Regions from separate parts of the Ammoniphilus oxalaticus genome, predicted to be linked through region 2. Evidence: predicted binding sites of a transcription regulator. Region 2 holds the regulator's gene; the other holds the start of a gene.

Region 1 (15,923 bases), on a different contig from region 2:
TGGTTTTTTCTATGCAAAAGTTAGCGCGCCGCTGGTTGCCACTGTGTTGTTTGTTTTTAATTGGGGCTTGCCAAGCTACATCTCCTCCCGTTAAACAAATGAGCGCATCGGCCCAGCTAACGATCGATGGCCAAAAAACGAATCGAGTCATCCCGCTCCAAATTGAACATACGGGTAAGAGGTGGGTCGCTGTACAAGAGACAATGAACGCCTTAGATCTCAGAATGCAACAAGCTGGCGAAACCTACCAAATTGGTTATACCGATCCGATTTATACTGTAAAGGCAGGGGACATCTCCGCAACAGTCGGAGATCGGAGAATCATGTTGCCGCGCGCTCCGCGCGCGCAAAATGATCAATTGTTTATGACGGTTGAGGCGTTGTCAGCGTTATTAAATACTGAAATCAAGTGGGATGCTAATAAGAGGAAGTTAAGTCTCGTCGCGCCTACGCTACTCTCGACAGATGAGGGACAAAAGTCAGCCTCGATTCAATCGAGCGGAAACGTGAATGGCGCTGAAGTCATTCGTTTTGCGGAAAGGTTTTTAGGGACGCCGTATGAATTTGGAGCGGATGATTACCGGGAAACAAAAGCTTTTGATTGTTCCTCTTTTGTAAAGTATGTGCTAGAACGATTTGGCGTTGAAGTTCCGCGAAGTTCAATAGAACAGGCAAGTGTCGGACGGCGAATCAGCGCGGATCAGTTCAAGCCGGGCGATTTGCTTTTCTTTTTCACACCCGGTCGCTATGCCAGTAATCGCATGGTTGGGCATGTCGCGATGTACGCTGGAAATGGAGAAATCATCCATACATATGGGGACCCTGGTGTGACGAAAAGCGAACTAGCCGGATATTGGGAACAAAGACTTTTATTTGCCAAACGACCATAGTCTTTTCGTTTTAGCCCACTTTTAGGAGTGGGTTTTTGTTTTGTTAAAAATTTAAGGTTTTCTTAATAAAAATTGTGTAGGCGTTTTAGGATAAAAGGATTATTATATAACTATGAAATGTAGAAGGAGTGAGGGGAATTGATCAGCTTAACGAATCGGCGTTTAACCTTTTTAAATAAATTTATCCAATCCCCGGGACAGGTTGGGAGCATAACCCCTAGTTCCATTTATTTAACCAAAAAGATGTTTGATCATGTAGCTTGGGACGAGGTGGACGCAATTGTTGAGTTGGGCGCCGGAACCGGCGTATTTACAAACTACATCTTTGAACATATGGCGGATGCAACAACGGCTGTCATTATTGAAAAGGATGCGCAGATGAGACAAGCTTTGCAGGAAACGTACCCCTCCTTTTACTTTGGTTCGGATGCGGCAGGGATGGCTAGTTTGCTTAAAAAGTTACATACACCTCAAGTTGATTGTATTATATCTGGGTTGCCGTTCGCTAATTTTTCGCCGCAGCTAAGGAGCGAAATCATGAGCGTTGTCCTAGAGTGTCTAAAACCCGATGGTGTGTTTATTGCGTTTCAATACTCGTTGCAGATGAAGAACATGTTAAAAGAGCATTTTAACCGCGTAGCGATCAACTTTGAAATGCGCAATGTTCCTCCCGCCTTTGTTTATACGTGCTTCGGCAAGAAGGAGGAGTAACTTATGTACCTCGACTTCTTGCTGGGCGGGATAGAGCAATATGGGTACGCCGCCCTCTTTTTCTTCCTGTGGCTTGGGATCGTAGGGTTGCCAATACCAGATGAGGTTATCGTAATGAGCGGCGGGTTTGTGACTTCGCTTGGCATACTTAAACCGCTTCCCGCTTTTGCGCTTACGTATGCGGGTGTTATATCAGGGCTCACGATTGGTTATTGCATTGGCCGAATCATTGGACCGCCCGCTTTACATTATTTGATGCGCAAGCGGAAAACGGCCAAATATATTGAAAAAGCCCACCATTTTATAGATCGTTATGGAGCTTTCTCGCTCGTAATTAGTTACCTCTTTCCAGTTATTCGACATATCGTTCCTTATATCGTTGGCGTTAACAGAATGAGCTTTTTTCGATATGCGCTATTTTCGTACTCCACTGGATTTATTTGGACTTTGGCCCTGTTCATGGTAGGGAAGTACTTTGGTCATTCGATTGAGCTCGTTAGTCAATATGTTACACGTTTTGGTTGGATTTTCGGCTTCGTTTGCCTGATTATCGCTCTGTCTATTTTTATTGTAAGAAAAATGAAAAAGGCGGGCGGGCAAGCTGTGTGAAAGGGAAAGGATAAATAAAAAGGGCGTAATCGTCGGGGTGAATACCCCTGAACAATCACGCCCAACTTTTTAAAAAGGCATAAACAAATGGATAACAAATACAGCAGTGAAGATCATTGCCATCGTCAAATGGAATCTCCTGCGAAAGCCGGTCGCTTTGCGGTGTCTGCGGTATCCGCCAATTAACGTTAATGTTAAAACAACGAGCCCTACGTATCCACTGATCATTTTTGGACCAAAAAATCCGATCAGTGGTCCGAGCTGTGTCAGCATAATAAAGGCGTGGATGAGAATGATCGTCGTTGCTAAGACAGCAATCGTAATATGCCTTTTCATCATCCGCCTCGCGATTTTAGCTAGGGTCACTCTTACATTTCGTTTCGTTGATTTTCTGATGACTAAAAAGATAAAATACATATTCACATTAATCAGAAATAATACAACGGCCACTTGACCGAGTAACGCGCCTGCGCCTATAAAAAGTGTGTCCGGCTTTTGAAATACCCAAATGTAGATCGTGCTCACTAACAAAAACAACACATTTATTGCAATCCAAATTATATGTTTCACTGGTTTATCCGAGGGCTCTCCTTCCTGCTTCGGTCATGTGGTCAGGAGTCCAAGGAGGAGACCAGACAAGTTCAACGTCGACCTGCTCTACTCCTTCAACAGTCGATACCGCATATTTGACGCCATTTACTATGCTGTCATGGAGCGGACAACCAGGTGTCGTTAACGTCATTGCAATTTCAAGTTTGCCTTGATCGAGCTTGACATCATAAATTAACCCTAAATCAACGACATTGATATTTAATTCGGGATCAATTACTTTTCGCAATTGGTCATATACTTGTTCGATTTGAGTCATATTTGGCTCATTCCCCTCTTATTTTTTTAAAACCATAATGATGATGTAACAAAATAATACAGAACCTGCGGTAAAGATTGTCTGGCTGGTCCAAAATAGCGATTGGGAATGGATTGGAAAGCTAATGATCACTCCCGCAAAAGAGACAGGGAGGATGATCAGTAACGGGTGAATCAAGCGATCATCCATCATATCTTTTAAAGCGGGCACATTCTCTTTCCCTACTTGTTGACTGTATCGATGGGTCCACCATAAGAATGGAACAATTTTGATAAGATAACCAATTAGACTGAAAACGATCCATCCGATGATATAGGCGCAAGCCAAAACGATAAACGCAAGGGGTGTTGGCTGGGCAATCGCATAAATAAACGCGAGTAGGTGAATCACAAGTCCAAATCCAATCGCAATCAAAGAGAAGACAAAAGGACGATCCAACTTTTTCTTCACTCGTTTTTGGATCACCTGTCGCATGTGGATGCTAAACAGCAGAAATCCGACGAATAACAGCAGAAATCCTAACGATAACAAAAGGTGGCTAGTGTTAAACAGGGACACGAAGCTGAGGATGAGGCCAGCGGTATAGACACCAAACACAGTTCGACTTAATTCCATCTGAAAACCGTGGGCCAAAGAGAACATCGGCGCCATTTTGTAGGAAAACCCGAAGATTAATAACGTAAACCACCCACATAGCCCGAGTAAAATGTGTCCTTTTAGCAGTCCATCACTAGCGAGTATCGAAAATCCGCTTATGTTCAGAGCGAGCAGAATACCTAGTCCAATTGTAACAAACAAACAAAACAAGGCGGAACCAACGAACAGGGTGATGATACTTTTTTCCGTTTGCTTCTTAAGAGTCATCCACATTTGAAATAAGAAGAGTAAAATGCCAATGAGCGTTAGGATTCCGCCCCAATAAGCGTACAATGGAACCCATGCGAGCGTGATCGAAAATACGGTAATTCCTAATGAGGTGACAGCAAACTGGAAGAATCCAAATTTTTCACTCCAAATCGGCGTTAGAAAAGCGACAGGAACCAGTTGGTACATCGAACCCATCGCCGCCATCAATGCCCAACCGAGTAACAAGAGGTGCGCGGCAGACCAGATGACGGGTTGTCGGAAGGCCCCATCCAACAGATCCGCCCCTCTCCAAATGATCATCACCTGCGAGAGAACAAAGGCGACTAAACTATAAAAAATAAAGGCGAAAGGTAGCTTGATGTTTGTTTCCGTGTTTGTTTGAGCCAACATCCCGCGGCGCCCCCTTTATTTTGTAATATCAATTTGATAGCCCCCATCATCCCGTACGATCGTCTGATGGGAAAATCCGCGTTCTTCTAACTCCTCATATAAAAACATCGGACGGCGATCGTTGATGATACTTAGACGCTGTCCGACCTGTAATTCATCGAGCGCTTTCAATGTTCTCATCATCGGTTCAGGGGGTTGCAACCCTCTATTATCTAAAATCATCCGTCATCTTCCCTTCCGAATTACTATTAATTCTTCGTAAATGTTACTTTCCAATATTTGTTATCCAACTGAACAGCTTTATGCGTAAAACCTTTTGCTTTCATGACAGTGAATAAGGGAAGCGGTTTGAGGGAGACATGCAAGATGAAAATATCCCCCGATTCAAACGATCGTATTGCATCCATAATTTTTTGATAAGGATCAAGCTTATTTTTTAAATCCTCGCGAACGTCCAATTCGATTGTTTTTGGTTCACTCATACCTACAACCTCCTCAATCATCATACTGCTTATATTTATAATGATAATCGTTTTTATTTCGTTGTATGTGACATGTGTCACCAAGTTTGTGATGTCTCTCACTTAACAACGTTGGTAGAACAGTTATAATGTGTTCAACCGAATCAAGATGGCGGTAAGTGGGGTTGTTGAATGAAATAGGCAGTCCATCGTTAGTGTTTACAGGCGGGGAGCCATTCATGCAGGGGAATACTCAGTCGATCGGTTGTAGATCGATGATGCCAAAACGAATCGGAAGTAAGTAAAGTAAAGGGGTGTGTTAAGGAATGAAATTAGTGATACCGAAGCAACATGGAGCATGGGCGATGCTTATTGCCCCGTTTGTGATAGGGGTTGGAGCATGTGGTTTTATTGGCTATCATGTTCCTTTATTCATTGGTTGGACCTTGCTTTATTTAGCGACCTATCCGATTTTGTTAGCGTTTAAAAGAGAAGATCTTCGTTCTTACTTCCGCTCTATTCTCACTTACCTTATTCCTGCTCTGCTCTGTTTAAGTGTTACGCTAGTGTATAGTTGGCGATTGTTGTTGATTGGCTTGCTGATGCTTCCCTTCTTTCTCGTTAATCTGTATTATGCGAAGAAAAATCGAGAACGCTCATTCATTAATGGACTGTGCGCGACGGTTATCTTTTCAATCGGTGGTTTAGCCAGTTATTATTTAGGAACTGGCTATCTTGACAATAAGGCGGCTATCGTTTGGGCCCTTTCTGTGTTGTTTTTTACAGGTAGTCTCTTTTTTGTAAAGTCGATGATTCGGGAAAAAAGGAACATAATGTTTCGAGTCATATCTTCGGGCTATCACGTTCTGCTGCTTGTGATTAGTTGGGCGCTGGGCGTTCCTTGGTTGTTTTTTGCGTTTTTACCAAGTACAATAAGGAGTACAGCATTTTATGGAAAACCTCTTTCCATCAAGGGTGTTGGAATAGTTGAAGTTGTAAACTCAGTTTATTTTATAATCATGTGCCTCGTTTATTTGTGAAATTCTAGTTGACGAGATTATGAGTGGATGGAGTGATGATGTTGCTAGAGAGAAGAACGTCAATTCCAGTTAGCGAAGCCGTTGCGCGAGTGATGAAGTATGCGGGTGAAGCGCAGATCGAGCAAGTGTCAATCAATGACTGCGATGGACGATATTTGGGTGAAGATTTAGTTGCCACTGATGACGTGCCTAACTTTGACCGTTCCGCTTTTGATGGATTTGCGATTCGGACGGAAGATATAGAAGGGGCGACTTCTGAAAATCCGGTGATCCTTGAAGTAGTCGAGGAAATTGGAGCGGGCGATGTGCCGCTGAAAACGGTAGGATTAAACCAAGCGGTGAGAATTATGACAGGAGCCCAAATGCCTGTCGGAGCAACCGCGGTGATCCCGCTTGAATTAACGGAAACGTTTATAGATCAAGGTAAAACAAAGGTCAAAGCGAAACGATTCATAGAACAAGGGGACTATGTCACCTACCGTGGCCAAGATATGAAGGCGGGAACGCCGATCGTGGAAAAGGGGACGTATATTAATCCAGGGGTCAAAGCGTTATTGGCGACATTCGGTTATCATCAAGTGAAAGTAGCTAAGAAGCCGAAGGTCGGCGTATTTGCGACGGGTTCAGAGCTGTTGGATGTGGACGAGCCATTGGTTCCCGGTAAAATTAGAAATAGCAATGCCTATATGATTATTTCTCAAATCATTCGTTCGGGCGCGGAACCTGTCTATTTTGGCAAGTTGGCGGATGATTTAGAAGCATCGTTTGCGGCCATAACAAAAGCGTTGGCTGATGTTGATATACTTGTCACAACAGGCGGGGTGTCTGTTGGAGACTTTGATTACCTCCCGATTATTTATGATAGACTTGGCGCAGATGTTTTGTTTAACAAGATTGCGATGCGTCCTGGCAGTGTCACGACCGTTGCTCACTGGAATGGAAAAATACTGTTTGGCTTGTCCGGCAATCCGTCTGCTTGTTATGTCGGTTACGAACTTTACGCGCGTCCGATTGTTAAAACGTTGCTTTGTTCCAAAAAGCCGCATCTGCAACGGACTAAAGCTATTTTAGCGGAAGATTTCCCAAAGGTGAATCCGTTTACGCGTTTTGTGAGGAGCAAGATTTTTTACGAAGACAGTCAGCTATATGTCGCTCCAAGTGGAGCTGATAAATCGAACATCGTATCTTCACTAGCGTTGTGCAATTCGTTTATCGTGTTGCCTGGCGGAACAAGAGGATTCGCCATAGGAGACATAGTTGATGTGCTCTTGCTCGAAGATCATGACGGGGCGGAATGGCCATGGGACCAAACGAAGTAAAGGATTAGACAATCATAACAATCTTTTTAATAAAGTAGGCAAGATTACGAATTGTAATCTTGCCTTTATTTATGAACAAATCCCCAGCTATTTTTCGCAAAATGGGCCCCATTATTGACTCGTTCAAGGTAGATAGACTAAAAATCCCCTTATCTAGACAAGCGCAAAAATACATATAGCTATATACTTAATGTTATTACGTTTGAAAATATGTGTGATTGGTGACGTGCGGGGATAAGCAAGTGTGGGTCATCTATAATGGCGCGTTACAGCTCAGGGGTATGATTCAAAGCAAAGAGGAAAATATGAACGCGGGAAAGGGAAAGATGGGATATGAAAGCAGGGGTTGAAAGGACAGGATCGACTGTCCGACAGGGGAGGATTGGAGCCGATTGGGATCCAGAAAATGAACATTTTTGGGAAGTGGAAGGAAAAAGACATGCAAGTCGAAATTTGTGGATTTCGATACCCGCTCTATTTTTAGCTTTTGCGGTATGGCAAATCTGGTCAGTGATCGCTGTTAAATTAAATGATGTCGGATTTAGTTTTACCCAGACGGAACTATTTACACTTGCGGCTATACCTGGACTTAGCGGAGCAACATGTCGACTTTTTTTTACCTTTATGCCTGGTTTAGTAGGCGGGAAAAATTGGACAGTGATCAGTACGGCTGCGCTCTTGCTTCCAGCGGTTGGAATTGGCGTTGCCATTCAAAACCCGGAGACTTCGTTTATGACGATGGCGCTTATGGCCGCTTTGTGCGGAATTGGCGGAGGGAATTTTTCATCATCGATGGCTAATATACATTTCTTTTTTCCGCGAAGAGCGAAGGGGACAGCGAATGGGCTGAATGCGGGCCTCGGAAACTTAGGCGTCAGCGCCGTTCAATTTATTACGCCTATCGCGATTGGAGCGGGGATGGTAACGGGAATCGCAGGCGCTTCGCAACAACTGCCGACAGGCGGTGAGGTATGGATTCAAAACGCTGCTTATGTGTGGGTCATACCGATTGTAATTGTAACGATTGCCGCATTTTTTGGAATGGACAATCTGCCAAATGCCAAACAATCCATTTCAGAACAAGCGATGATATTTAAAAATAAGCACACGTGGATTATGACTTGGTTGTATACGATGTGCTTTGGTTCATTCATCGGTTATTCTGCCGCGTTCCCCTTATTGATCAAATCTGAGTTTCCAGAAGTGAATGCTGTTGGATTGGCTTTCTTAGGTCCGTTAGTCGGGGCCAGTTTCAGGCCTGTTGGCGGTTGGATATCAGATAAGCTGGGCGGGGCAATGGTGACGTTTTGGGATACATTGATCATGATTTTGGCTACGATCGGGGTCGTTTTCTTCTTGAATACACACCATTTTATTGGTTTTTTGACGATGTTTATTTTACTGTTTTTTACAACAGGGATTGCCAATGGCTCTACCTTTCGGATGATCCCATTTATTTTTGAGGCGAAACAGGCCGCGCCTGTGCTTGGCTTTACGGGCGCGATTGCCGCTTTTGGGGCATTTCTGATCCCTAAATTATTTGGTTGGTCGATTAGTCAGACCGGTTCCGCCAATGTTGCTCTCTATATTTTTCTTGGTTACTATGGCTTAAGTCTGTTGATCTGCTGGTACTATTATGCGAGAAAGAATGCAGAGGTCAAATGCTAGAAGAGGAAAAGGGCGTTTCCTAAGAGGAGACGCCCTTTTTACATTGCATGGAAATGGACCCTTTTATAATCCACATAGGAAAAGGTGGAATTAAAAATAGATGTGTGATATATTCTAATTAACAAACAGGAATCGAACAACCTCTCAGAAAAAGAACGAGCGGGTTTTAGGGGGAAATAGATGTGGTCAAAGGAAAAGTGTATTTGGTCGGGGCGGGGCCTGGCGATCCAAAATTGATTACTTTACGAGGATTGGAATGTATTCAGGAAGCGGATGTCATTGTGTATGATCGTTTGGCGAATCCAATCTTATTGGAACATCGAAATGAACGGGCTGAGTTAATATACGCGGGAAAATTACCGCATAATCACACGCTTCGTCAAGAGTGTATCAATCAGTTACTTGTCGACCATGCCTTGCAAGGGAAAGTTGTAACCCGTCTCAAAGGGGGAGACCCGTGTGTGTTTGGTCGCGTCGGAGAGGAAGCTGAAGCGTTAGCTTCAAATAGAGTGAAATTTGAAATTGTGCCCGGAATTACTTCGGGGATTGCCGCTCCTGCTTTTGCGGGAATTCCAATTACACATCGGGATTATGGATCAAATTTTGCAATGGTGACCGGACATATGGGCGCAGGGAAAGAAGATTCGGATGTGAAATGGCGGGCTTTGGCGCAAGGAATCGATACGATTGCCTTTTATATGGGGGTTTCCAATTTGCCAGTCATTTGTGAGCAATTGATTACAAATGGGAAATCAGCGCAGACGCCTGTTGCTGCAATTACATGGGGCACAACGGAAAATCAGCGAACGGTTACGGCAACATTGGAAACGATTGAAGAAGAAGTGATCAAGGCTCAGATTTCACACCCGGCGATTATTATCGTTGGTGAAGTCGTGCGTCTTCGAGAAAAGTTAAGCTGGTTTGATGAACTTGAATTGGCTGAACAGATTAATTAAACTTGGGTATGATGATGGACAGATAGGGGGGTAAGTAGCTAGATGAACCTAAATTTAAAAGGGAAGGTTGCGTTGGCGCTCGCTTCGAGTCAGGGGCTTGGCAAGGCGATTGCAGCGGAACTTGTGACGGAAGGCGCATCGGTCATGTTAGCCAGTCGGGACGCAGATAAATTGGCGTCTGTCCAGTCCGAATTAACAGGGTTGGGCAAAGGAAAGGTCCTTTTCCAACAGACAGATATTACGAAGTCTGCTGAACTTGAGCAATTGATGAAAGCAACAATTGAACAATTTGGAAAGATAGATATCCTTGTGAATAATGCGGGTGGACCACCGAGCGGGATGTTTGAAGAAATTACGGATGAACAATGGCAGGACACCTTTGAGCTAAACTTATTAAGCTATATTCGTTCGATTCGCGCTGCTCTACCTGAATTAAAGAAATCAAACGGCAGGATTATTAATATTGCTTCCGCATCGATTAAACAGCCGATTCCTGGATTGATTTTGTCGAATACATTTCGAACAGGGATTGTCGGCTTGACGAAAACATTAGCTGAAGAGTTGGCTCCTTATGGCGTTTTAATCCATACGGTTGCTCCGGGGCGAATTGCAACTGATCGTGTGGCGCAGTTGGATCAATTACAGGCTGATCGATTAGGAGTAAGCAGAGAAGAAGTTGAGCAACTGGTACAAAAGCAAATCCCGCTTGGTAGATATGGAACGCCGCAAGAGTTTGCGAAAGTGGTTGCATTTCTTGTTTCCGACGCTTGTACTTATATGACAGGCAATGCGTTTTTAATCGATGGCGGTATGATTAAATCTATTTAGTCCGAATAAGAAAAAGGGCTGTGTGTAGCTACAGGCCCTTTTTCTAACATCACGTTGTTAAGCGTTTACAGTATTGGCGTAACCGTCAACAACGAGGTCAAGTTTACCTGTGTCTGGATCGATAATCAGGCCGTGTACAGGTGTCCCTTTTGGTAACAAGGGGTGGTTTTGAATCATTTCCACACTGTTTTCCACGCCTTCTTTTACAGATTTAAATCCTTTTAACCAACCTTCTAAATTAATTCCTGAATGCGATAGTACTTCGATCATCTCTTGCGTGATTCCGCGATCTTTCATACTATCGAGCAAAGGCCCACACTCAAGACCTGTCATGCCACATTCGTGGTGTCCAATCACATACACATCTTCGGCTTTCAGGGCGTAGATCGCAACGAGGATACTGCGCATGATACTGCCGAAAGGCTGCTTCACAATCGCTCCCGCGTTTTTAATAATCTTCGCATCTCCGTTTTTCAGTCCCATTGCTTTTGGAAGTAGTTCAATCAACCGTGTGTCCATGCAGCTTAAAATGACCATTTTTTTCGTTGGAAACTTATCTGTATGGTATGTTTCATATTCTTTGCTGGCAACGAACTCCTCATTGTACCTTAGGATCTCAGAAAGTGGCATTGTTATACTCCTCCATTCGTTTCGCTTATTATGGTGCTTAGCGTTGATATTTATTTTAAAGTCATTATGCCACAGACATGAAAATAAAGTAAATACAATAAGAGTGTTTAGATAGAAATAATTTTTGAAAAGGGGGATTTTTTGCAAAAATTACTGGAAGTTAATAACCTCCATGCGCATTTTATGACCGATGAGGGGATCGTTCCAGCGATTGATGGGGTTGATCTTTCGATTAATCGCGGGGAGATTGTCGGTGTTGTCGGTGAATCGGGCTGTGGAAAAAGTGTCACCTCCTTATCGATTATCGGTTTAATTCCTAAACCTGGAAAAATTATGGAGGGGAGCATTCTATTTAACGGAGAAAATTTGTTGCAAGCATCAGTCCGTCGCATGCGGGAGTTACGAGGGAATGAGATTGCGATGATCTTTCAAGAGCCAATGACCTCATTAAATCCCGCCTATACGATCGGAACGCAACTGATTGAAGGGATTCGGTTGCAGCGCAAGGTGTCCAAAAAAAACGCGCGTTTCGAAGCGGTCGGATGGTTAAAGAAGGTTGGGATCGCTCGTCCCGAACAGCTGGTTGATGAATATCCGCATCGCCTTTCCGGCGGGATGCGTCAACGAGTGATGATCGCAATGGCAATGTCTCGTAAACCCCAGCTATTAATCGCCGATGAGCCGACAACGGCGCTTGACGTGACAGTCCAAGCTCAGATTTTAGCGCTAATGAAATCACTGAATCGAGAGGTCGGAACTGCGATTATGCTTATTACGCATGATCTTGGCGTTGTCGCGGAAACGTGCGAGCGAATGGTCGTCATGTATGCGGGTAAAGTCGTTGAAGCGGGTACGGTGAAAACCCTTTTTAAAAATCCGCAACATCCCTATACGAAAGGCTTATTGCGATCGGCGCCACGCTGGGATCAAGATGCTGACCGCCTTTACTCGATTCCTGGAAATGTGCCCGATCCGCGGGCTTGGCCTAACGGTTGTCGCTTTTCTCCGCGCTGTGATAAAGTCCGAAATCAATGTTTTGAGGCAATGCCTGAGATGACGAGGGTCGGTTCAGATCATCTCTGTCGTTGTTGGCTACTTTCATCAACATAGTAAAGATGGAGGGAAAACCGAGATGTATTCCGATGAGTTATTGGCTGTAGAGGGTTTGAAGGTGCGCTTCCCTATAAAGCGGCGGGGCTTTTCCCGTGAACGACAGTTTGTCAAAGCGGTCGACGATCTTTCTTTTCGTATTCGTCGCGGTGTCACGTTTGGACTAGTCGGCGAAAGTGGCTGCGGAAAATCGACAACAGGACGGGCGATTTTACGGTTAATTGAACCGACTGCGGGTCAAATTTTGTTTGAGGGGACAGACATAACGAAGCTGTCTAAAGAGCAATGGAACAAAACGCGTAAAGAGATGCAAATGGTTTTTCAAGACCCGTATGCCTCTTTAAACCCGAGACATACGATCGAGCGAATCATTGAGGAGCCGTTAAAAGTTCATCAAGTCGAAAACGTGGTTGAACGGGCGCAACGAGTTCGCCAATTATTAGAGGTAGTCGGACTTGATCATTACCACGCCAAACGTTATCCGCACCAATTTTCAGGAGGGCAAAGGCAGCGAATCGGGATTGCGCGGGCGCTGGCCGCTCGTCCCAAGTTAGTCATCGCTGATGAGCCTGTTTCTGCCTTAGATGTTTCCATTCAATCGCAGATCATTAATTTGTTGCGTGATTTACAACAATCGTTTGAACTGACTTATCTTTTTATTTCTCATGACCTCAGTGTTGTAAAACACATTTGCGATCAGATTGGTGTGATGTACGCGGGACGCCTTGTTGAAGTTGCTGGTAAGAATGATCTATACAAGCAGCCTCTCCATCCGTATACGCGCGCGTTATTAGCCGCCGCGCCGATCCCAGACCCCGAACGAAGCAAGGAACGGATTTTTTTGCGGGAAGAAGCGGCGGATGTTGCTATGCGAGAACAAGGATGCCCCTTTTATCATCGTTGTCCTTCCGCGTTTGATCGGTGTATCGGGGAACGCCCCGCGCTTGATCTCGTTGCCCCCAATCATACGGTTGCCTGTCATCTTTACACGTAGAAACAGACCTCCTTGCGAAAACCACTTTCTGAGTTGGAAAAAGTATGAAATAAACCAATCCTGTCGATACTATTGCCAAGCATAATATTCGCAAGGAGGCATAAAGTCGATGGGGGCATTATCTCAAGAACAATTGATGGAACGGTGTGTGGCGGGTGAGCGGATTGTGCGCTGTCCAAACTGTCAGCGGGTAAACGTTGGACAAGTCGCTCCTAAATATTTTTACTGTTCGGATTGTTTTATTGAAATGAAATTAGGAAAGACAATTGAATTTTTTGAATTGGATGAAAATGGTGAGTTGGCCTGTTTGAATGATATTTTCTATTCATAGTTAAAAGGAGAGGAAGTCGGGTGATGACGACCTCTTTTTTTTTCGTTATTTTAAACTTCTATCGTTTCCACTATGAAAACAGTTTTTAATCTAGACAAAATAGAGATCGTTACGTAAAATTAGAAAGAAAGTTGCAATAGCTCGCTGTTTGAATGCCATTTTTGCAAGGGCGAGGGAGCAGCGGGGATTCCGCAATTTTCCTGGAACAGGTTAAAGTAGTGGAAAATGAGCAAACAGGGGGTATTTTATGATCCAGGTTCATATAACTGAAACGGCTTTAAATGTAATTCGCGATTCGGTAGCGGCGCAAGAAGATGACATTGACTATCTTGTTCGTCTCTCGACACGAATGAGCTGAGGCGGTCCGCAATTGAATCTGACTCTGGAGGAGTCAGTTGAGTACCGAGATGAAGTTCTAGAGTTTGAAGGAGTTAAATTCTTATTGCATGCCAATGCGATTCCATATTTCCAAAAACATCAGATTGACTACGTTGAAATCGCGGGCAAGGGGAATTTTAGATTGACGAAAATATAAGTGAAAATGATATAAAGAAAAAGGTAGATGACTTGTTCATCTACCTTTTTTAGTTATAAAGTTGGTTGGACCGTTAATGTTAATTGGGTAATTCGTTCATTAATGAGTTGCACTTGTTTATATAAAATCATCCGTTCATCCCAGCGAAGCTGAGGGTGAATGACTTCGTCTTTAATTGATTCTTTTAATGATTGTAATTGCGAGCAGCTTGTGATCGATTCGATTTGCAGCATGAATTCTTTCATTGTGCCACACTCCCTTTTTTGATCTTTAATCATGTCTATCCGCGGAACCATTAAAATATGACAAAAAGAGTCAAAAACAGTGTGGTTTTTTTCTTGCGCGTTGCTCAGAAGGCAGGATTGTCGGTAATTTTTTCAAAAAAATTCTTTTAAAGTGATAGATCTTATTCCTTAATTGAACCATTTTGGTTTATGATAGAATAGAGTTTAGATTCCTGGGGAGGAATTAGACCAATTCCGATTTAATTAGGGGGAAAAAATTTGAATATTCCACAAATGAAAATTGCGCATATGACGCCACGCGTTCCGATCATTCAGGGAGGAATGGGCATAGCGGTGTCGCTTAGCGGTTTGGCCGCGGCTGTTGCCAATGCAGGGGGGATTGGCATTATTTCTGGAACTGGAATTCCGCATGAAGAATTGATCAGACAAATTCGATGCGCCAGGGAATTAAGCGGCGGACAAGGTTATATTGGTGTAAATGTATTGTTTGCGATGAGTGATTTTGCAGAAACTGTAAAAGTGGCCATGCGCGAAAAGGTTGATTTTATTATATCAGGCGCGGGATTTTCACGAGACATGTACCAGTGGGGAAGAGAGTATGACGTTCCGATTATTTCGATTGTCTCTTCTGGTAAATTGGCGAGATTGGCTCAAAGATTGGGAGCAGCGGCAATCGTGGCCGAAGGTTGTGAAGCAGGCGGTCACCTTGGAACGGATCGACCTTTATTTGAAATCCTACCTGAAGTGGTCGAAGCGGTCGATATCCCGGTGATTGCGGCAGGCGGTATTTTAACAGGTGAAGATGTAGCGAAAGCAATGGCAATGGGAGCTGTCGGCGTACAAATGGGAACGCGTTTTGTCGCCAGCGAAGAATGTGATGCCCATCCTTCATTTAAACAGAAGTATGTTGATTGTGGGGAAGGACAAACCGCGCTTGTCAAAACAACGGTCGGATTAGAGGGGCGAGCGATCATTAATCCGTTTATTGAGCGAGTAATAGCTCAAGAGCGAATTAAAATAGATTATTGTGATCAGTGCTTAAAGGTATGTAGTTTCCAATTTTGTACGCTGGATTCTTTAAAGAGAACGGTCGAAGGAGACGTCGACAACGGAATTATTTTTGCGGGTTCGAGGGTTCATGAAATCAAACAAATTCTGCCCGTACAGACGATCATTGATACGATTATGGAAGAATTAGCCGATCACTTAGAACAACAAAAAAATGCGGTATCTTAATATAAAAAAGACAGTCTAGAAGCGTCGCTTGCTAGATTGTCTTTTTTTGTTTCGAGCGCTTAGGACTGGCCGTACAAAAAACCAGGTAGTTTACTCGGTTTGTAAATTGACTTGTCTGCGTGACTGAGAACGATCAATAATTCGTTTCAAGCGGGAATGGTGCTTAAGGATGCTTTGCCGCGCTTTTTCAGCCTCAGGATCTGTCGGTTTTAATTGGTCGATCTCCCAAAACTTC
Region 2 (14,165 bases):
GCGGCTCTAGAAGATAGTTATAAGCGTTTAATTGCTCCAGCTGTGGAACGGGAAGCGCGCAATGAATTAACGCAGATAGCGGAAGAACAAGCGATCCATATTTTCTCAGAGAATTTACGTCAACTATTATTACAAGCGCCGATCAAAGGGAGTATGGTTCTGGGACTTGATCCCGCTTATCGGACAGGCTGTAAGTTTGCGGTTGTGGATGAGACAGGAAAACTGCATCAAGTTGGCGTCGTTTATCCGACTCCGCCGCATAATCGGGTGGAAGAAGCGAAGCGTGTGTTAATTGATGTTATTGATTCATATCAAATTGATATCATCGCGATCGGTAATGGTACGGCGTCAAGGGAAACAGAAGAATTTACAGCTGCGATGTTAAGGGATATCGATCGAGATGTTTCCTACATTATTGTCAATGAAGCAGGCGCCAGCGTTTATTCTGCTTCAAAGTTAGCGGGAGAAGAATTTCCAGATTTAGACGTCGCGGAACGGAGCGCGGTTTCTATTGCAAGGAGATTGCAGGATCCATTAGCTGAATTGGTTAAAATCGATCCAAAGTCAATCGGGGTTGGGCAATATCAACATGATGTCAGTCAAACACGACTCACTGAAAGTCTACAGTTTGTAGTAGAGTCCGCGGTAAACTATGTCGGTGTCGATGTGAACACCGCATCTCCGTCACTTTTGCAGCATGTGTCGGGAGTCAGTCGCCAAGTGGCAAATAATATCGTGAAGCTAAGGGAAGAGGCTGGTAAATTCTCCTCAAGAACACAATTAAAAAAGGTGCCTCGTTTAGGGGCTAAAACGTTTGAACAGTGTGTCGGTTTTTTACGGATTATGGAGGGGGATAACCCGTTGGATAAGACGCCGATCCATCCTGAATCGTATGAAAAAGTGGAGGAATTGCTGCAACGATTGCAAATTGAGCCGCGGGCGATAAATCAGCCGGAAAGCAAAGAAAAATTACAAAAAGTAGAATTAGTTTCGATGGCTGAACAATTGGAGATTGGTGAACCGACATTGCGGGATATTATCGACAGCTTGCTTAGACCTGGGCGTGATCCGCGGGATGAACTGTCAAAACCCTTACTAATGAAAGACGTATTGACGATCGAGGATTTAAAGCTGGGTATGGAGTTGCAGGGTACGATTAGAAACGTTGTTGATTTCGGCGCTTTTGTCGATGTTGGCTTAAAAAATGATGGACTTGTCCACATATCGAAGTTAAGTTCAAGCTATGTGAAACACCCACTGGATGTCGTATCAGTCGGACAGATTGTGACGGTGTGGGTTTCGGAGGTAGATGTAAAGAAAATGCGTGTTGGCTTGACGATGATTGAGCCGCATGAAGCGGGCGCATAATGAGAAATGTGGGTCCCTTTTATGGGGGACCCACCTTTGTTTTGTATGTCGTTTATGTGAGAGCTAGACGCTGATTGACTTTTGGTTGTTTTTTTGTTTGTAACCGAACCAACAATCATTGAGCAATCTGATTTGTCGATGATCTTTACCCTGAAAGGCCCGCATTAATTGTCTGCGTAACCACCCCGGCATGATATAGTCCCCCCTCTACCGAATTCATCACATCCTTCTTTCTAGGATATTCAAACAATGGGCGAGGGTGAACTGATTTTAGACTTCTTCTGCTAAATATTCTAATTGCGCTTGGAAAGCGCGAATTTCTGTTAGTAGTGAAATAAGCGGGTACTCGGTTTCTTGCACATCATTAAAACTTTTCTCCAGTTCATTAATATAGTCTAAGCCCGAAATAATTTCGCAATGAGGCGAAAGGATCTCGAGTTCACTACATTCCGCGAGGACAATCGGTAACGTTGGCTTTTCTTTTGCCGTAAGTTTGTCAATCTCTTTATGTAAGCGGTGAATGAGAGCAACGAGTTGATACATGTGATCTTTTGGAATAGCTATAAATTGAAGGCCATTTTCTCCTTGAAGCAGGCAATATCGCATAATTTTTCCTCCATCTATTTCTTATCATATTGTAAAGTGTAATAAATCGTCCGTTTCTTTTCAAGTTCTACATCGTTTAATTGCGGCAGGGAATGGTCAAAGTTATAATATATTAGGAACGCAAGCATCGGTCAAGCATAAGGAGTGTCTAACTTGAAGCGAGAATATAAGGTTACTACTCGTTCTGCGGAAGAAACCAAGCAATGGGCGCGGCGATTGGCGGAGCGAGTCCAAGCTAGAGATGTAATTACATTGGAAGGGGATTTAGGGGCGGGTAAAACAACATTCACACAAGGGTTTGCTAAGGGCTTAGGTGTGTCGGGTGTAGTAAACAGTCCTACCTTCACGATTGTAAAAGAATACGCAGGGCGGATGCCGCTTTATCATATGGATGTTTATCGAATTGAGGATGAGTTTGAAGAGTTAGGGTTTGAGGAATATTTTTATGGAGAAGGCGTTACAGTCGTGGAATGGGCCAGTCGAATTCAAGCGGCGTTGCCTGAACAACGTTTGGAAATTGAGTTGAAACGTCTAACGGGGGACGAAAGAGAAATTATAATTTACCCGCATGGAGAGCGTTTTGAACAACTACGCAAGGAGTTGTTGGAATGAAGATACTTGGCATAGATACTTCAAATCTAGTGATGAGTTTGGCTGTAATCAATAATCAGCAATTGTTAGGGGAGTATACGACCAATCTGAAAAAGAACCACTCGATTCGATTGATGCCCGCGATTTCCTTATTGTTGGATGAGTTGGACGTTGAACCATCCGCCTTGGACGGAATTGCCATTGCGCAAGGACCTGGTTCTTATACAGGCGTTCGGATTGGTGTCACAACGGCTAAATCAATGGCCTGGTCGCTCGGAATCCCCTTAGTGGGGGTTTCAAGTCTTGAAGCGTTGGCTGGTAACGGTAATTATTTTTCAGGATATGTTTGCCCCTTGTTTGACGCGCGGCGCGGTCAGGTGTATACAGCCCTGTTTGAAAATGGGGAACGTAGCGAGAATGATCAGATTACAATGATGGAATCTTGGGCGGATCAGCTTGCCGCATTGCAGAAGCCTGTTTTGTTTTTAGGTGATGATGTATCGATGCACCAATCTGTTATATCGGAAAAATTAGGGAATCAAGCTAGATTTGGTCCGCCTGACTGGAATGTTCCGCGGGCAAGCTATATTGCAAGAGAGGGCAGTCGAAAAATTCAACAGGGAGAATTATCGGATCCGAATCTATTTGCCCCGCGTTACTTGCAATTGGCCGAGGCTGAAGCAAAGTGGCTGGCTGCTCAACAGGCTAAGGAAACATAAACATGGATAACTACTCAATACGTCCGATGAGACGTGAAGACCTTGAAGTGATTCATGATATTCAACAGGAGGCATTTCCGGATCCTTGGTCAATAGGAGCTTTGTTGCATGAGATCACGGAAAATGATTTCGCGCATTACCTTGTTTTAGAATCTGATGGCAATGTAATCGGTTATGGCGGAATGTGGATCGTTATTGATGAAGCGCAAATAACTAATATTGCCATTGCTGCCCCTTATCGCGGGCAAAGATGGGGAGAAAAACTGTTGATGTCGATGATTCTTTACGCTGTGAAACATGGGGCAAGCGCGATGACGCTAGAAGTCCGGGTCACAAATATCGTTGCTCAGCGTTTATATGAGAAGTTTGGATTTAATAAAACAGGGATTCGTCCTCGGTATTATTCGGATAATGGCGAAGATGCCCTAATCATGTGGGTGAATTTTAGAGATGAAGCAGAACAGCAACTGGAAGAAGAAAACTCTAGATACGTATAGGCAAGCGCGGGATCAGAACAAGCCATGTTACATTTTAGGGATCGAGACGAGCTGCGATGAAACATCAGCGGCGATTGTTAAGGACGGAACTGTGATCTTGTCGAATATCGTTTCTTCTCAAGTAGAGATACATAAACGATTCGGAGGGGTCGTGCCAGAAGTTGCTTCAAGGAGGCATGTGGAAAGTATCACTTATATTGTCCAAGAAGCTTTAGATGAAGCAAAGCTAACACTAGATGACATTTCCGCCATTGCGGTAACGCGTGGACCTGGTCTTGTCGGAGCGTTACTCGTTGGGGTTTCAGCGGCTAAAGCGATTGCATTTGCAAGAGGAATCCCTTTGATTGGAGTTCATCACATTGCGGGGCACATCTATGCAAATCGATTAATAAAAGAGATGCGTTTCCCGTTGATTTCGCTTGTTGTTTCGGGAGGACATACGGAATTGATCTATATGCGAGAGCACGGTTCCTTTGAGATACTCGGACAAACGAGAGATGACGCGGCGGGTGAGGCGTATGATAAGGTGGCTCGCTCGTTGAATTTGCCTTATCCCGGCGGACCGCAGATCGATCGATTAGCGCATCAAGGAACGGCGAATATTCCTTTCCCACGCGCTTGGTTAGAGGCGAATTCCTATGATTTTAGTTTTAGCGGTTTAAAATCTGCCGTGTTAAATGCGTTGCATAATGCAGATCAACGAGGCGAACAATTAGCTGCGGAAAATGTTGCCGCTAGTTTTCAAGCGTCTGTTGTAGAAGTATTGGTTGAAAAAACATTTCGAGCGGTAAGTGAATATGGGGTTAGTCAACTATTATTAGCCGGTGGTGTAGCAGCGAATTCGGCTTTACGACAAGCTTTGATAGAACGGAGCGCTCAGGAAGGTGTAGAGCTCGTTGTTCCTCCTTTGAAGTTATGCACAGACAATGCGGCAATGATTGCGGCGGCGGGAACAATTCAATATCAACAAGGGGACTTCTCTGATCTTGATTTGAATGGAACTCCGGGTTTATCCCTGTAATAAAGAGGCAACTATATTAATAGTTGTCTTTTTTATTACATAATTTCGATCGTACGTTCCCGTGGACAAGTTATCCATAGGTGATTGTGGATAATGTTAATAACTCTGTTGTTATTGAATTTAACAACGTTTGTTGACTTTCGAGTCCGTGTATAAAAATGGGCGCGAACATTGTCGAAACTGTGGATAATATGGGGAAACTCAGTTATATCACGGATTATACTGTGTATAACTATGTGGACACTGTGGAGGAGGTGTAATAACTGAATGAATAGGAATTGGTTATCCACAATAATGGTGTTTTGTTGCTTGATTTTGTCTATTCCAATCGAGACGAGCGCGATGGATCGGACAAAAAGAGTCATCCTTGTTCTTGCCAACCACCTTTCTTTAGAGGATATTCGACAAATAGAGGGTTTGCCCGATGCTAACTGGTTGAATAAGGGAACCATTGGGGCGATGAATCTTCGAACGGCTGGGAAAATTAATGGTGTGAATAACGCGATAACGATTGGCAGCGGTGTTCGGGCGATCGGTCCGAATAACGCTGTGGAATCGTATATGACAAGCGATGAACTGCATGCGACATCCGCAAAAGATTGGTATCGACAATTGACTGGGCATGAGGTCACTCAAGAAGGAATTGTCGTTCCGGGTATTCAATCCATCTTAGAGAGTAATCGTAGCTCGGGTTATACGATGAGCGCGGGGTTGCTAGGGGAGACGCTTCGTCAACATGGGTTACAGGCAGCTGCTTACGGAAATTCGGATGTCGGAGAGAAGAAGATAAGGTTTGCCCCTTTAATTGCAATGGATCAACGCGGATTGTTGAATGGAGGCGATATATCTCTAAATACGAACCGTGAAGCACCCGATCGTGTGTATGGAGTAGTGACAGACTATGATTATCTACTGAAGAAAATAGAGGAAGATAAACAGAGTTCTTTACTTACGGTTGAATTGGGCGATTTGTATCGACTTTCTTCTGCAAAGGAAATGATGGATGCTCAGCAATTTCAAACGACTAAATTGATGGCGCTTACCGAGCTGAATCGGTTCATGAAAACGCTTGTTGAGCAACAGACTGAATCGCAAATGATTTTATTGTTAGCGCCAATGGTTTCACCAGATGCGGAGCAAAGCCGTTCGATGATGGCGCCGTTTGTTCAAATGAATCCGAATCAAGAACAGGGCATATTAAGTTCGTCGACGACAAGACAACCGAATATTGTGACCAATGTTGATATTGCCCCGACTATCTTATCTTGGCTTGAACTACCCGTTCCACAGCAAATGATGGGGCGACCGATAACAACAATTGCGGGTCAAGCTGACTTTTGGAAGGATTGGACATCGATCAAGCATATTTATGCCACCCGCTCCGATGTTTTGACAGGCTACGTCACTTTTCAAATTGTCATTTTAATATTGGCAACAGCTTTCTGGTATTTTAGTAAGCCGAATCATGTTTTCTATCGGACGGGAAATGCGCTCATTCGGTTTTTGCTGCTTTTAATTACGTTATCGCCATTTTTGTTTTTGATCCTTCCGCTATTTCCGTTCCTATTTAGCGTGCGTTGGACTGTTTTATTTTTGTTAACGCTTGGGATGGGATTAGCTGCGGCCGTAATTCGACTTTCTTTTCCATGGATTTTTCTAATCGTGAGTGTAGTTAATTGGCTTCCTATTTTAATAGATGGTCTGTTATTTGATTCGATGCTAATGAAACGATCGTATTTAGGCTATGATTCTGTAATCGGGGCTCGATTTTATGGAATTGGAAACGAGTATATGGGAGTTGTGATTGGGAGTTCGATCCTTAGCCTAGCGATGTTGTTAGAATTGACAAAATGGAGAGAAAAGTGGGTAAAGCAGATCTCAGTGTTTGTTTTCGGGCTGTATCTTTTATTTTTCGCGTTGCCTCGGTGGGGCACAAATGCGGGTGGAGCGATTACGGCGATGACCGCGTACAGCGCTTCCTTCTTCCGTTTGTTTGATGTGCGTTTAAACCGTCGTTACTTTTTTTGGGGAGTCTGCGCGGTTGTGATTTCGATCGGTGTTATGTTCATGGCGAATGTAGTCGGGGATGATCAGACGCAGTCACATATTGGAAGGGCGATGACAAAGTTAATGCAAGGGGATTTACTAGAGATTAAAAATATTATTCAACGGAAATTGGAAATGAATTGGAAGTTGATCGGCGTTTCCGCATGGAGCAAAGTATTTATTACTTCGATTCTTTTGCTCGGATTTATTTGCTACCGCCCATTCGGGATGATTCACATTTTTGCGCAGCAGCGCCCTTATGTCATTCGCGGCTTTTTTGGTATCGCGATCGGAGCGGTTACGGCGTTGCTTGTCAATGATTCGGGAATTGTGGCGGCAGCTACAACGATTATTTATATGATTGCGCCGATGCTCTTTCTTGGCTTACAAGAAGGATTCAAACCGCATGACGACCGTTTAACAAATGATTGAGCCTATTTTTGCGCGAATAGGCTCAATTTAAATTCAGTTTTCTTCTTGAAGTTGTTCCCATTTAAACATCAGCTCTTCTACTTGTTGTTGTTTGGATTCTAATTGTTCATTAATTTCAAGAGCTCTTAAAGGATCTTCAAATACTTCAGGTTTACAAAGTTCAAGTTCAAAGTCACTAATCTTGGATTCTAACAAATCAATTTGGCGCTCCACTTCTTCAATTTTTCGTTTACGTTGTCTTTCAATACGTTGTTGTTCTTTATCCGCAAAAAAAGCTTCTTTATCGGTAGCCTTTTTATCTGAATCTTGTTCGGCTGCGGTAGGGGCTTTCTCTTTCGGCGCTGGAAGTTTTCCTAACTCATCTAACTCTTGTTTCTTCTCTACATAGTAATCATAGTTACCAAGATAACTAGCGGAACCGCTCGCAGATAATTCGATCACTCTGGTCGCCATTCGATTCAAAAAATAACGATCGTGAGAAACGAATAAAATCGTTCCGGGGTAGTCCTCTAACGCGTTTTCAAGCACCTCTTTACTGTAAATGTCCAGGTGGTTAGTAGGCTCATCTAGGATCAGAAAGTTGGAATTTTGCAGCATCAGTTTAGCAAGGCTGATCCGCGCTTTTTCTCCGCCGCTAAGGGCAGAAACTTTCTTTAAAACATCGTCACCGCTAAACAAGAAGTTACCAAGCACCGTTCGTATTTCCTGTTCAGTAAGTTGACGATATTCATCCCACAACTCATGAAGAACCGTTTTATCGGAATCAAGCTCCTGTTGCTCCTGATCATAATAACCGATTGAAACGTTCGAACCGAGTTGGAAATCGCCTTTGAGCGGCGACAGCTCGCCGATGATTGTTTTAAGAAGCGTTGATTTACCGATCCCATTCGGACCTAATAATGCGACGCGTTCACCGCGATTGATATCAAAGGAAAGCCCTGAACTTAATGTGTTCAACGGATATCCAATGGAAAGATTATTTATCTTGAGCACCTCGTTGCCGCTGACGCGATCAATATCAAACGTAAAATGAACCCTTCTCTCCGCGGAAATAGGTCGTTCGACTCGATCGATCTTATCTAGCATTCTTCTGCGACTCTGAGCCCGTCCAGTTGTTGAGGCGCGCGCGATGTTTCGGGCGATAAAATCCTCCATCCGGTTAATTTCCGCTTGTTGCTTTTCAAATGTGGCCATTTGTCGTTGAATTTGCTCGGCCTTTTGTTCTAAATACTTTGTGTAATTGCCGACAAAGCGTTGACATTGGGTTCGTTCGATCTCATAGATCATTGTGACAAGCGCGTCTAGGAAGTAGCGATCATGCGAGACGACTAAAACAGCCCCGGAATAATGATGCAGATATCGTTCCATCCAGGTTAGCGTTTCAATGTCAAGGTAGTTTGTCGGTTCATCCAGGACGAGCACTTCTGGTTGGGTAAGCAACAACTTGCATAAAGCTAAACGTGTCTTTTGTCCGCCGCTGAGGGAAGAGATTTGGGCGCCGTAATCGTCTTCATAAAAACGGAGACCGTGTAACACGCCGCGAATATTCGCCTCATATTGGTAGCCGCCCGCATCGGAGAACTCCTCCGATAAAATGGCGTACTGTTGCAAAAGCCGCTCATGGTCTTGTTCGGACATTTTTTGCCCCATACTCGCTTCAATCTCGCGTAATTCTCTTTCTTTCTCTTGGAGCGCCGCAAAAACCGAGATCATTTCATCCCAGATCGTTTTGTCAGATTCAAGGCCGCTATCCTGGGCTAAGTATATGAGTTGAATATCCCGCGATTTCCGGACTTCGCCTTGATCGGGTAACATTTGCCCTGTTATTATTTTAAGTAGTGTGGATTTTCCGGCTCCATTCACACCGACGAGGCCGATCCGATCTCCCGTTTGGATTTGTAAACTAATATCTGAAAGAATCGGATCCGCTCCAAACGATTTGGAAACGTTAACCGTTTGTAATAAAATCATGGTTGTCACCTCAAGTCAGATTACCATTCTAGTTTATCATATTCCATTCATAAAAGTAGAAGAGGAAAGGGGGTTTCTTCTTGATAAAGAAGGAAATAAGAAAACAAATTTTAACAAGACGCGGGGAAATGCCAGCTGACGTTCGACAAGCGAAGTCATCGTTGATTGTTGAACAGATCTTGCGTAATACTCTCTATCAGAAATCTAAGCTGTTATTTAGCTTTGTACCGTTTGACCATGAGATAGATCTACGTTCTTTGCTAGAACAGGCGTTAGCGGATGGGAAACAGGTCGCTATTCCACTTGCCGATATGAAAAATAAACAGATGACACTTTACTATTTTGAACGATGGGACCAACTCCAACCTGGCGTTTACGGTATTTTAGAACCTGATCCGCTGCGTTCAAAACAGGTTGACCCGAGTGAAATCGATCTCATCGTCATGCCGGGTGTCGGTTTTGATCGTAAGGGAGGAAGAATCGGGTATGGCGGCGGTTTTTATGATCGGTTTCTAGCAAAGTTAGATCCGCGTCCACCTTTGCTTGCGCCTTGTTTTTCGGAACAATTGATGGAGGAAGCGCCGATGGAAGAACATGATTTTCGGGTTGATTTAATTATTACCGAACAGGAAACAATTATTTGTAAAAAATGAGCAAGAAATCAGTTGTGAAATCATGTACAATATAAGTGATTCTTGGTACTAACGAAGGAGGATACTATGTCTACGTATAAAATCGGCGTCATTACCTCAAGTAACTCTATTTATCGCGGTGAAAGAGAGAATGATAGCGTAGCTAAATTAGTTGAACTGTTAAAAAGAGAGCTTGATAGTGAAATCTGTTTGCATCGTGTAGTGCCAGACGATATTGAACACCTAAAAGAGGCGTTTATTGAATTGATCGATAGAGAGAAAGTGGAACTGCTGATTACCGTCGGCGGCACAGGATTAAGTCCTGAAGACGTTACGCCCGAAGCAACGGAATCTATCATCGATCGAACGGTGCCTGGTTTAGCGGAGGAGATGAGACGCGCTTCACTAGAGAACTCAAGACGAGCGATGTTAACGCGCGCCGTTTCGGGCACACGCGGCAACACGCTGGTTATTAACTTCCCTGGGAACCCAAAGGGGGTTGAGGAGTGCTTTACAGCAATTGTAGATCAAATCCCTCATGCCCTTAACATCATTCAAGGAAAGGTTGGAGAGGGCTCAATTACTAGGGAGGAAACGTGGTGAAACCGACGTACTTGAAAGAAGTTCGGGTTGAAGATGCGATTGGAATGAAATTGGGACATGACCTGACACAGATTGTTCCAGGCGCTTTTAAGGGGCGGGTCTTTCAAGCGGGGCATGTCATCACAGAGGAGGACATTCCACTGCTGCTCGACATCGGTAAGCGCCATATTTACATTATGGATACTCCGCAAGGTTTTCTGCATGAAAACGAAGCGGCGGAACGAATGGCCCGCGCATTTGCGGGGGAGCATGTGTATTTGACAGGTCCCGTTGAAGGGAAGATGACTTTAAAATCCGCCATCCACGGTCTATTGAAGGTGGACCCAACGGCTGTTGAACAAGCGAACCAGATTGAAGGGATCTCTGTATCCACGTTATTGTCTGACCGAGTCGTTCAAGCTGATCAATCGTTAGCGGGGATTCGACCGATTCCACTGATTATTGAGGAAGAGAAGGTCAAACGAGTCGAACAACTTCAATCTTTACCGGCGATCGAGGTGAAGCCTTTTCAAAAGAAAAAGGTTGGAATCGTAACGACCGGCAGCGAAGTATTTACAGGACGGATTGAGGACCGATTTGGTCCCGTTCTAAAAGACAAGTTGAAAGCATTCGGCTCGAAAGTTTTGGGACAACGATTTGCTGACGATGAACTAGACGCGATTCAAGCGGAAATTCGTTATTTTGTTGAGCAAGAAAAGGCGGATTTGATCCTCGTAACGGGGGGGATGTCAGTAGACCCAGACGATCGCACCCCAGGAGCGATCAAGGCTGTTGGCGCGGATATCGTTCGGTATGGTATACCGATGCTGCCCGGCTCGATGTTGCTCGTTGCTTATTTAGGAGAAATTCCGATTCTAGGACTGCCAGGCTGTGTTATTCATGATTCATTCACGTCGTTTGATGTCTTTCTGCCCAGAGTATTGGTCGGAGAGAAAATAACGGAGTCTGATATTATCTCCATTGGATACGGAGGGTTTCATACCTGATGACAGGTTCAAGGGGGTGAATAAAGTGGGCCAACAGATTCCAAAGGTGACTGCAAGAAGACTTCCTGTGTATTACCGATATTTGGATCGGCTAGCCTCGCTAGGTGTGCGTAGAATCTCGTCAGCGGAGATTAGTCGGTCCTTAAACATTGATCCAGCTACGATTCGTCGAGATCTTTCGTATTTAGGCGCTCTTGGAAAAAAGGGGTACGGCTATGATGTGCAATATCTCATCCAATTTTTGCGGGAGTTTTTAAAACAAGATGAAATGACCCATGTTGTGCTAATAGGGGTTGGGAATCTTGGGACCGCGTTGATTCAATATGATTTTCTTAAAAATAACGCGTTGATTGTCGCCGCGTTTGAGACCGATCCGACGAAGATTGGGCAGGAAATAAACGGGGTTCCAATTTACTCGTTAGATCGTATGGAGGGTATCATTAAAAAGGAAGATGTGCTCGTCGCTGTTCTCGCTGTTCCTGTTCATGCGGCTCAGGGGGTAACCAATCAGTTAGTCAGATCAGGCATTAAAGGAGTCCTTAATTTTACGCCTACTCGCCTGCAAGTTCCTGAGGAAGTTGTTATTCATCACATTGATTTAAGCATCGAACTTCAATCGCTGATTTACTTTATGAAAAATACGAACGCGGGGATTGTAGACGAAGATGAATGATAATCAAATGTCCGTCGTAGAGCATCTTTCCGAGTTACGAAAACGCTTGATCTGGATCATTAGCGGCTTTGTCGTTGCCCTTATATTTGGCTTTCTTGTCGCGGGTCCGGTAGTAGAACATATCAAAAATGATCCGATTGCCGTAAATATTGAGGACTGGTATGTGTTTGGTCTGTCGGATGCGTTGCGTATTTATATGCAAGTGGCGTTTGTGATTGCCTTAGCGTTCACGTTGCCGCTAATCCTATACCATATTTGGAGATTTGTATCCCCAGGCTTGATGGAGGAAGAGCGGAAGGCAATCGCGGCGTATATTCCCTTTTCTTTTCTATTACTCATTATTGGATTATTATTCGGATATTATTTCCTTTTTCCATTGATTATTGGGTTTTTATCCGGTTTTTCCCAAATGTTGGGGGCGAGCGAAACATATGGACTAACGCAATACTTTCAATTTCTGTTTAATCTAATCTTACCGATTAGTCTATTGTTTGAGCTGCCGATCATCATCTTGTTCTTAACATCGATTCGCGTTGTCAATCCGCCGCTATTGATTAAATTTCGTAAGTACGCCATGTTGCTATCCGTGATTGTTGCGGCAATGATCACACCGCCTGATTTTATATCTAATATTGTCGTTACGATTCCAATCATCATTCTTTATGAGATTAGTATTATTCTTTCTAAACGAATCTATCGAAAACAGCTTGCGAGACAAGCGCGATATGAAGAAGAGTTCGCAACGATTCGAACGGATGACGACTAACAAGAACCCGATAAACTGTGTCGGGTTCTTTCTGTTGTTTAATTTAGGTATGGGGTATGAAATAAAATAAAAAGGATAGGATGGAAAGGGATATTTTTTCAACTTAGCAAGTTTTTTTAATAAAAAAGCAAAAAGGGCTTGCAAAGTTTGGGAAAAATGACTAATATAATAATTGTATTAGCACTCACGATATCAGAGTGCTAACAAAACCGTAAGTCTTTTAAGGAGGGTGTTTCAAAGTGTTAAGACCATTAGGTGATCGCGTAGTTATCGAAGCTATCGCTCAAGAAGAAACTACTGCAAGTGGCATTGTATTACCAGACACAGCTAAGGAAAAGCCTCAAGAAGGTCGGGTTGTAGCCGTTGGCCCTGGCATCATTGAAAACGGGGAGCGCGTTGCGCTTGAAGTAAAAGAAGGCGATAAGGTAATTTTCTCAAAATATGCTGGCACAGAAGTTGAGTTCGGAGACAAAGAACTACTAATTATGCGTGAAAGCGATATTCTGGCTATTATTCAATAATATAGAACGACGATCGAAAAATCAAAAAATCATTACATATAGAAGGAGGAGTTTTTTTCATGGCGAAAGATATTTTGTTTAGTGAAGACGCGCGTCGCTCCATGCTGCGTGGTGTGGATACGCTTGCGGATGCTGTAAAAGTAACTCTTGGACCAAAAGGACGTAACGTTGTACTTGAAAAGAAGTTTGGTTCCCCTCTAATCACGAATGACGGTGTAACCATTGCGAAAGAAATTGAATTAGAAGACGCTTTTGAAAATATGGGAGCTCAGTTAGTTAAGGAAGTTGCGACTAAAACAAATGATGTAGCAGGTGATGGAACAACAACTGCGACAGTATTGGCGCAAGCAATGATCCGCGAAGGACTGAAAAACGTAACATCTGGGGCGAACCCAATGGTTATTCGTCGCGGGATTGAAAAAGCGGTGCGAGCTGCCGTTGAAGAAATTCAAAAGATCTCTAAAACAGTAGAAACAAAAGAATCTGTCGCTCAAGTTGCGGCAATCTCTGCTGCCGATGATGAAATCGGTCAATTAATCGCGGAAGCGATGGAAAAGGTAGGCAGAGAAGGTGTGATCACTGTTGAGGAATCAAGAGGCTTCAATACCGAATTAGACGTAGTAGAGGGAATGGAGTTTGACCGAGGCTATGTATCACCATACATGATTACAGATACAGATAAAATGGAAGCGGTTCTAGAGGACCCGTACATTTTAATCACAGATAAGAAGAT

Evidence for each region. The regulator Rex, encoded in region 2, represses fermentation and respiration genes when NADH is low (regulators of the CRP and FNR family bind a similar motif). The targets are predictions, from matches to a motif close to TTGTGAAATATTTCACAA.
Region 1: the regulator Rex is predicted to act here: its motif matches at 4,883-4,900, upstream of BEP19_RS15335 (DUF2249 domain-containing protein).

The regions. Positions count from the first base shown of each region.
Region 1 is NZ_MCHY01000011.1:25,970-41,892, reverse strand. Features, by position in the region: gene BEP19_RS15370 (C40 family peptidase) at 1-890, shown strand, start outside; gene BEP19_RS15365 (class I SAM-dependent methyltransferase) at 1,029-1,601, shown strand; gene BEP19_RS15360 (DedA family protein) at 1,605-2,210, shown strand; gene BEP19_RS15355 (hypothetical protein) at 2,280-2,780, opposite strand; gene BEP19_RS15350 (metal-sulfur cluster assembly factor) at 2,785-3,078, opposite strand; gene BEP19_RS15345 (hypothetical protein) at 3,097-4,335, opposite strand; gene BEP19_RS15340 (DUF2249 domain-containing protein) at 4,351-4,557, opposite strand; gene BEP19_RS15335 (DUF2249 domain-containing protein) at 4,584-4,817, opposite strand; gene BEP19_RS18200 (hypothetical protein) at 4,976-5,101, shown strand; gene BEP19_RS15330 (YwiC-like family protein) at 5,123-5,836, shown strand; gene BEP19_RS15325 (molybdopterin molybdotransferase MoeA) at 5,878-7,155, shown strand; gene BEP19_RS15320 (MFS transporter) at 7,489-8,823, shown strand; gene cobA (uroporphyrinogen-III C-methyltransferase) at 9,006-9,779, shown strand; gene BEP19_RS15310 (SDR family oxidoreductase) at 9,822-10,607, shown strand; gene BEP19_RS15305 (beta-class carbonic anhydrase) at 10,665-11,237, opposite strand; gene BEP19_RS15300 (ABC transporter ATP-binding protein) at 11,421-12,347, shown strand; gene BEP19_RS15295 (ABC transporter ATP-binding protein) at 12,370-13,341, shown strand; gene BEP19_RS15290 (hypothetical protein) at 13,451-13,672, shown strand; gene BEP19_RS17760 (hypothetical protein) at 14,043-14,207, shown strand; gene BEP19_RS15285 (hypothetical protein) at 14,261-14,452, opposite strand; gene BEP19_RS15280 (NAD(P)H-dependent flavin oxidoreductase) at 14,726-15,688, shown strand; gene BEP19_RS15275 (acyl-ACP desaturase) at 15,779-15,923, opposite strand, start outside.
Region 2 is NZ_MCHY01000009.1:39,551-53,715, reverse strand. Features, by position in the region: gene BEP19_RS11550 (Tex family protein) at 1-1,368, shown strand, start outside; gene cmpA (cortex morphogenetic protein CmpA) at 1,432-1,560, opposite strand; gene BEP19_RS11540 (hydrolase/acyltransferase) at 1,639-1,974, opposite strand; gene tsaE (tRNA (adenosine(37)-N6)-threonylcarbamoyltransferase complex ATPase subunit type 1 TsaE) at 2,128-2,586, shown strand; gene tsaB (tRNA (adenosine(37)-N6)-threonylcarbamoyltransferase complex dimerization subunit type 1 TsaB) at 2,583-3,284, shown strand; gene rimI (ribosomal protein S18-alanine N-acetyltransferase) at 3,287-3,781, shown strand; gene tsaD (tRNA (adenosine(37)-N6)-threonylcarbamoyltransferase complex transferase subunit TsaD) at 3,735-4,802, shown strand; gene BEP19_RS11515 (hypothetical protein) at 5,070-7,280, shown strand; gene abc-f (ribosomal protection-like ABC-F family protein) at 7,314-9,251, opposite strand; gene BEP19_RS11505 (5-formyltetrahydrofolate cyclo-ligase) at 9,332-9,904, shown strand; gene BEP19_RS11500 (MogA/MoaB family molybdenum cofactor biosynthesis protein) at 9,971-10,486, shown strand; gene BEP19_RS11495 (molybdopterin-binding protein) at 10,480-11,472, shown strand; gene BEP19_RS11490 (redox-sensing transcriptional repressor Rex) at 11,489-12,145, shown strand; gene tatC (twin-arginine translocase subunit TatC) at 12,138-12,911, shown strand; gene groES (co-chaperone GroES) at 13,151-13,432, shown strand; gene groL (chaperonin GroEL) at 13,492-14,165, shown strand, end outside.